DNA from 2 places in the Sporosarcina sp. P25 genome. Region 1 is predicted to be linked to the other one. Evidence: predicted binding sites of a transcription regulator. Region 1 holds the regulator's gene; the other holds the start of a gene.

Evidence for each region. The regulator NrdR, encoded in region 1, represses ribonucleotide reductase genes. The targets are predictions, from matches to a motif close to AACACNATATATNGTGTT.
Region 2: the regulator NrdR is predicted to act here: its motif matches at 1,834-1,851, upstream of CSV70_RS10825 (vitamin B12-dependent ribonucleotide reductase).

The regions. Positions count from the first base shown of each region.
Region 1 covers NZ_PDYV01000004.1:29,525-33,745, reverse strand. The annotation lists gene dnaI (primosomal protein DnaI) at 1-771, opposite strand, end outside; gene CSV70_RS04995 (replication initiation and membrane attachment family protein) at 773-2,134, opposite strand; gene nrdR (transcriptional regulator NrdR) at 2,168-2,635, opposite strand; gene CSV70_RS04985 (glyceraldehyde-3-phosphate dehydrogenase) at 2,751-3,773, opposite strand; gene coaE (dephospho-CoA kinase) at 3,896-4,221, opposite strand, start outside.
Region 2 covers NZ_PDYV01000011.1:54,368-58,588, reverse strand. The annotation lists gene CSV70_RS10840 (AAA family ATPase) at 1-293, opposite strand, end outside; gene CSV70_RS10835 (rhodanese-like domain-containing protein) at 354-749, opposite strand; gene CSV70_RS10830 (lipoate--protein ligase family protein) at 879-1,712, shown strand; gene CSV70_RS10825 (vitamin B12-dependent ribonucleotide reductase) at 1,877-4,221, shown strand, end outside.

The DNA of each region.
Region 1 (4,221 bases):
CGCCATACGGTACTGCAAAATCGTGCCTAGCACTTCATCGCGTGTCCACGTTGACATCGTTTCTGCTCCTATATCATCCAGCATCAAGACAGGAGCCCTTTTTACAAACTCAATTTTTTCGTCCAATGTTTGGTTTTGGATAGATTGCTTCATTTCACGCAGAAACTCCGGCACATATACTACAACAGTCTGTATACGTCTAGTTGCCAGTTCATTCGCCAACGCACCTAAAATGAATGATTTTCCAATACCGAAGTTACCGAATAAATAGAAGCCTCTTTCAGGGACTTTACCGGTAGATTCAATTTGATTCAAGAAGTCTTTCGCGGCGCGCATTACGATCACGCGACTATCTTCAGAGAGGAAGTTCACGTCAGACAGGCGCGCTTCCATCACTTCTTTAGGCATGTACATACTGTTCACCATTTTCGAGATGTTTCTACGTTCATCTTCCAACTGCTTAGTTGGACAGACTACGTAATCAATATCAATAAGGCGCTGTGAGATGACTAATTTCGGCTCAAAGCCTTTCATGACATTAATACATCCATCGAGATTCGGACAGCGCTCACATGCGTGAGAAGCCGTTGTGAATTCATATAATTTACCTAGACTGCGGTTGACCACTTCTGTATTGACTTCATCGGAATGATCGCTAATAAATTTTTGTACAGCCGGGTCTTCCATCACTTCCGTTCGAAGCTCGTCGTATTTCTGGGCTAATGAAGGAGCATTCACTACGCGTTTCATCGCATCCCCAATTCGTTCCATGTTATTTCACCTCTGATTCTTGAATCCCCAATTCTTTCAATAACTTCTGGCGTTCTTCTTCCACATTGAAGTCATCAGGCTTTTCGGATTTCTTATTCTTTTTATCGCGCTTGGAAAACCATTCTGGAACTTTTTCTTCCCGGGTTGGCTTTCGACTTCTCGGTGTCGACTGCTTCCCTTCTTTAAGCCATTTCATGTATTGATCATGTTCTTCCCTTGATAACTTCAAAGCTGTTTTAGCATCATTTACTTGTTTATTCGCCCAATGGGAAGCAATGCGTTCCACAAAACTACTAGTGATTTTTCCATCATTACGTAGCATGACATATTGTAGCAAGACATTGACGACACCCACTGGGAATTTATGCAGATTGATTAATCGTTCAGCAAGCTGAATATCTACAAGGAATGGTTCTTTTTTACTTACTTTACGTAACATCTCTTTTGGTGGTGTATGTTCCAAATAAAATAGCAATTCTTCGTCACGACTCATATTTTCTTTAGGCTCTTCGTCGACTACCGGTTGTGTAAACACCGACTGTAATTTTGGTGGTTGCTTTGATGTATTCATCTTATAAAACTCCGCAGCCGCCTTACGAACTTTTTCTTCTGTCAGCTGATGGTTTTCGTCCATTGCAATCATCACGACTTTTTGCATATCAAGCGGACTGAGTGAATACAAGAAAGCTAGCATCGCGATCATTTCTTGAGAAATAGAGCGCAAAGAAGCTTTAGGAATCATTTGATCGGATAGTCCGTTATAAAATAAATCAAAATTAAAATTCAATACGTAAAACGGTATGCCAGGAGGCTCACTTTTCCCTTGAAATTGCATACCTGCAGTCAATTCCATCGCCTGATCGCCTCTTGCTGGTTTATAGACATCTAAAAACGTCCGTGATATATCTTGATACTCATCTTTTGCAATAGGTTTCTCTAAAAACCGGTCACGCAACTGACGATAGGGCTGCTCTCCGATTTTACTGAATAAAAATGTAGACAAAAGCGGATCGTTGAAGAAAGAAGATGCATCGAGCGGCGGTAATAGCTCGTATAGGAAAGACCGCTTATCTATTTCTTGTTTTTTCTTATACGTACGTAATAATCCAATAGCTTCCAATGAAATCCTCGCTTCAAAAATGGATTGAAGTGGGAAAGAAGACATATTCATCAAATAATAGTGGGTATGTTCTTGCGGTTCCTTGCTTTCCGCATCTGTCCAAAGAGTCATAAACAGACTGATCGCCTCGGGACCGATAAGTGGCTGATAAAATAGCGTTAGCATCTGCCGATCATACGCAGAAAAAGGATGTGCTAACTTTACTTCGAAGGAATCGACAGGCTGCAACTCGGTATAAAGCATTTAAACAATCGCCTCCCCTTCTAGATCAACAACTTACTCTTGTTCATCTTTCCTGTTTTGCAATTGTTGCAACTCGTCTATAAAGATGGTGATGTCTTTGTAGTGGCGGTAGACAGACGCAAATCGTACATATGCCACTTCATCCACATCCACTAATCGTTCCATCACCATTTCTCCTACTTGTTCGGAATCTATTTCGACATTTCCTGAGCTTCTTAGTTCTTTTTCGATAGAAGCCACGATATCTTTTAATTGTTCGATCGGTACCGCACGTTTTTCACAAGCACGAATTAATCCTCTCAGCAACTTTTCACTGCTGAATTCTTCTCGCGTCTTATCTTTCTTTACGACAACTAACGGAGAATGCTCTACTTTTTCAAAAGTCGTGAAACGAAAACTACATTTTTCGCATTCACGTCTTCGTCGAATGGAGCGGTTTTCTTCCGCAGGCCGTGAATCTATTACACGTGTACCGTTGTAGTGACAAGCTGGACATAACATAGTTAGTTCCTCCGCATTTCATTAGTACTTTTCATTATAACAGAAACTATCCATACAACAACAAACGGACACAGAAAAGCACTTCATCCCATAAGATGAAGTGCCAATTCGTTCATTAAGAAGTTACTTTGTCCGTTAATGCAGAAGCGACTTTTTTCGCCAATTGCACAACACGTGCTGAATAACCCCATTCATTATCATACCAAGCAAGCACTTTGATTTTACGATCGCCCATGACGATAGTAGAAAGGCCGTCAAGTGTTGCGGATTCTGTTGTCGTATTGAAATCGATCGATACAAGAGGCTCTGTAGTAAAGCGAAGAATGCCTTTCATCGGGCCTTCTGCTGCTTTACGGAACGCGTTGTTCACTTCTTCAACCGTTACATCTTTTTCTACGTCCACTACCAAGTCCACAAGGGATACATTCGGTGTCGGAATACGCAATGCCAAACCATGAATCTTTCCTTCAAGCTCAGGGAGTACAAGAGACAAAGCTTTTGCAGCACCTGTTGAAGTAGGAATGATGGACTCTCCGCAAGAACGCGCGCGACGCAAGTCTTTATGGGGATTGTCCAGGTTCTTCTGATCATTCGTATATGCATGGACAGTTGTCATTAAGCCATTTACAATACCGAATTCATCATTCAATACTTTTGCAACTGGCGCTAAACAATTTGTCGTACAACTAGCATTAGAAATTACACTTTGTTTAGTAACGTCTAATTTGTCGTCATTCACGCCGATCACAACGGTTACGTCTTCATTTTTACCTGGTGCTGTTAAAATTACTTTCTTTGCACCGGATTCCAAATGAAGTGCTGCTTTGTCACGTGAGTTGAATACACCTGTTGATTCTATAACGATATCTACACCAAGTTCTTTCCAAGGTAATTTCGAAGGGTCACGCTCAGAAATTAACTGTACACGTTTGCCGTCGATAATGATCGCGTTTTCTTCCGCTACGATTTCACCATCGAAAACTCCGTGTGTTGAGTCATATTTCAAGAGATGTGCAATCGTTTCAGCTGGATATGTCGCATTGACAGCAACTAGATTCACATCATCTTCTTTAATAATCTGGCGGAATACCATCCGTCCAATACGGCCGAGTCCGTTAATTGCAATTTTTGTAGTCATTAAAGGGATCCTCCTGCATGTATGTTATACTTTATATCTTTAATCGTTCATTAGTATAACACATTTTATCATTATGCCAACACTATTACACAATAAATTTACAAATTAATTCCCTCTATCATTTATCTCGGCACAGCTTGCCAGTTTTCAAGGATTGCATCCAACTGCTTTTCGGTTTCTTCCAATGTATCGTTGTTATAAATAACCGCGTCAGCGCCCTGTTCTTTGATATTCAGATCTAACTGGGACGCGATTCTGGCAGCCGCTTCTTGTTCTGTCCATTCATTGCGAGCCATCAGTCTCTGCTTTTGAATTTGCTTCGTGACCGACACGACGACGATCTTCTCCACATACTCCTGAAGTTTACTTTCAAAAAGTAATGGGATGTCCATAATGACGGTTTGATAGCCTTGTGTAACGTAGTCTTCTCTCTGACTGATCATTCGTC
Region 2 (4,221 bases), on a different contig from region 1:
GCACCTTGTAAGGAAAAAGCATCAGTTGATACGTCTTGTTGAATTTTTTGTGTCGGCAATGTGGCGTAAATATGACTAAGTGATTCGTAAGGCAATTGTTTACGATGAATCAACTCAGGAAGCATGGTTTCTGTATAAGAAGAAAACTCATCCACTTGGATAATTTTCCAATCAGCCGGTGAACGTTGTTGAAGTGCGTCTAGAATCGCTTCAATGACGACGCCATAATATTGATAATGTGTCAGCTTCTCGTATTGTGCGGACTGTAGTGGAATTAAAAAAGATGGTTTCATTAATTTAACACTCTCCCTATAAATAAGTAGATCCTCCTTAAAAAGGAGGATCCGCAATGATTATTTTGTTTTGATTTTACCTGACCACTTTTTAAATCCACCGCGTAGCTGGTAGATTTCTGTACAACCTTTTTTCTTCAAGAATAACGCAGCACGGCCTGTACGGCTTGTGTTTTGGTCATAAAGATAAACGGGTTTGTCGGGGCGGATTTCCTTATAGCGCTGCGTGAACTGTGTAAATGGAATATTCCGTGCACCTAAAATATGTCCAGCATCGAAATCTTTTGGTTCGCGCACGTCGATCAATTGTGCTTTGCGATAACCTTTAATAAACTCTTCTTGCGTTAATGTAGTCAATGCTTTTCCGACCCGTATGTATGTGATGACGAAATACAAAATGACCGCGAGCACAGCTGCTCCTAAAATATAATAACTCAAAAAAACTTCCCCCTTCATCAATATCTCTATTATAAAGATTATCTGGCATCAGTTCAATCCTAATGATAAAATGAAATGCGTTATTGTTTTTTTCATTGACGACTTCCTATACTATAGGTGGAGTATAAACACGAAGGAGAATAGATTATGACAAAAGCCGTATGGCATTATGTAGACTCTGGAAAATGTAGTCCTTCCTTCAATATGGCGCTCGATGAAGCGCTTCTTGACTTACATAGCCGAGGAGAAATCGGGCCAGTTCTACGTTTTTATGAGTGGGAACCCGCTACATTATCTATCGGGTACTTCCAACGTATTGAAAAAGATATCGATATGGAAAAAGTAAAAGAACTAGGGCTCGGATTTGTCCGAAGACCAACAGGTGGCCGCGGTGTCTTGCATGAACATGAGCTTACATACAGTGTCATTGTGAGCGAGCAGTATCCCGATATGCCGGAAACAGTAACCGAAGCATACCGTGTGATTTCTGGTGGATTGCTGCAAGGCTTCCGTAATCTCGGACTTCAGGCAGAGTTCTCGATTCCAGATCAAGACGTTACGGAGCAATTGCGTAGCCCAAAGAGCGGTGTTTGTTTTGATGCACCGAGCTGGTATGAACTCGTTGTCGAAGGTAAAAAGGTTGCGGGTAGTGCACAAACGCGTCAAAAAGGCGTGATTTTGCAACATGGAGCAATTTTGATGAGCTTAGATGTCGATAAATTGACGTCTATTTTCACGTATTCATCACCCGCATTGAAAGAACGTGTACGTAAAACATTACCAGACCGTGCAATTGCGATTGACCGATTGACGGACCGAGAGATTTCAGTGGAGGAATGCAAACAAGCCTTTTCTAAAGGGTTTGAAACGTCGCTCGATATTTCATTGGAACCTCTAGAATTAACGCATGAACAGCTCGCTTTAGTCCGCCAAATCGAGAAAGATAAATATGCGAATGATGACTGGAATTTTAAAAAATAAAATTGGTACTTTGGTTTTATTTTTTTTGTCGAAATGTCGTGATATCAATGATTTTATGTTTTTGAAGAATAAATGTCGATTGATATACTATTCAATATGTAGTAGATTATTTAATAAGACAAACACTATATATAGTGTTTGTAGCGTTATGAGGAGGATGTTATATGGTTACGATGTCGAAGCAAGGCGAACCGATGCTCGATAAACAACAATTGAATGAGGATATTGCGAAGTTCCCTCAAGTTCACCCGGTTACGGAGGATATGAAGCTAACACATAGTGGAGTATCGCGTCTAGTAATGATCGATCGATATTCATTTAAAGATATGGAAAAGAAGACACTGAAAGAAGGCGATTTTGTCGTTCTAACAGTGAGAGAAGATCCAAAGTTTCCCGCTCGTGGGTTAGGTTATATTACGAAACTTGATCAAGCGAACGGGAAAGCGGAGATCTGGATTGAACCAGAATATCGTTCATCAATCGACGATATAGACGAGCAGCAAAAAGGTATAGTTACACGTCCCCTTGAAGTGCTTGAGAAGCCGCTAGAAGTGTTCTACGAGCAGATTGCAAAACGTAATGCGACAGGACTTGCTTCTGTTGAAAAGACGGAAGATAGAAGAACGCAGTCGTATAACATGTTCTATGATCAGTTGAAGGCATTGAACTTCATTCCGGCTGGTCGTGTACTGTATGGCGCAGGATCAGACACGGATGTCACGTTCTTTAACTGTTATGTAATGCCGTTTGTGCCCGATTCCCGCGAAGGGATATCCGATCACCGTAAGCAAGTGATGGAGATCATGAGTCGTGGTGGCGGTGTAGGAACGAACGGTTCGACATTACGTCCACGCAACACGTTGGCACGTGGTGTCAACGGTAAGTCATCCGGATCGGTTTCCTGGTTGGATGATATTGCGAAATTGACTCATTTGGTTGAGCAGGGCGGATCAAGACGTGGGGCACAGATGATTATGTTATCAAACTGGCACCCGGACATTTATGAATTCATCATCTCCAAAATGCAGAATCCGCGAATTTTGCGCTATTTGATCGAAAACACAGAAGACGAAATGATCAAGAAGCTGGCAGATGAGAAACTGAATTTCAAACCGTTGACAGCACAAGAAGAAGCGATGTATCAAGGCATCACAAACTATAAACAAATTCCAGGTCAAGGTGGTTTTAACGCAGCGATTATCCGTGACGCTGAGCTGAAGCTGCAAGATGGCGGAACGTACACCGTTCATAATCCAGAATTCCTGACAGGAGCGAATATTTCCGTAACCTTAACGGATGACTTCATGAAAGCGGTGGAAGAAGACGCGGATTACGATTTGCGTTTCCCCGCAGTCGAAAATTATTCTCCTGAACAAATGAAGTATTATAATGAACAGTGGCATGAAGTTGGCGATGTACGCGAATGGGAACGTCTAGGTCACGAAGTGCGTGTGTATCGTACAATTAAAGCTCGTGCACTATGGGATTTAATTAATATTTGTGCAACGTATTCAGCGGAACCAGGCATTTTCTTTATTGATAATGCAAATGACGACACGAATGCAAAAGCGTACGGACAGCAAGTTGTAGCAACAAATCCGTGTGGTGAACAACCACTTGCACCATATTCTGTCTGTAATTTGGCTGCTGTCAATCTTGCTGAGATGGCAGACAAAAATACGAAGACGGTTAACTTTGAAAAGTTGAGAGAGACGGTACGGACTGGTGTACGTATGCAAGATAACGTCATCGACGCTACACCGTACTTCCTTGAAGATAATAAAGTACAAGCCCTTGGAGAACGCCGTGTAGGTCTGGGTGTGATGGGGCTTGCTGATCTTCACATCTACTGTGAAAAAGAATACGGCTCGCCTGAAGGAAATCAATTAGTGGATGAAGTATTTGAAGCAATTGCGACAACTGCTTACCGCGAATCGATTGAATTGGCGAAAGAAAAAGGAAGTTTCCCATTCCTTATTGGTCAAACGGATGAAGAAACGAAAGCATTACGTCAGGCTTTCATTAATTCTGGCTTTATGAAGCGCATGCCGGAAGATATCCGCGAATCGATTTTGGAACATGGAATCAGAAACTCTCACTTATTGACTGTTGCGCCAACTGGATCCACTGGAACCATGGTAGGGGTTTCAACTGGATTAGAGCCTTATTTCTCATTCACATATTACCGTAGCGGACGCTTAGGTAAATTCATCGAAGTAAAAGCGGCGATTGTAGAAGAGTATTTGCAGGCTAATCCTGATGCTGATCCAAATCAATTGCCTGATTGGTTTATTTCTTCAATGGAATTAGCACCGGAAGCGCATGCGGACGTGCAATGTATCATTCAGCGCTGGATCGACAGTTCGATCTCTAAAACAGTTAACGCACCACGCGGCTATACAGTGGAACAAGTTGAAAGTGTGTATGAGAGATTGTATAAAGGCGGGGCGAAAGGCGGTACAGTATACGTCGACGGTAGCCGCGATGCACAAGTACTGACTCTGAAAGC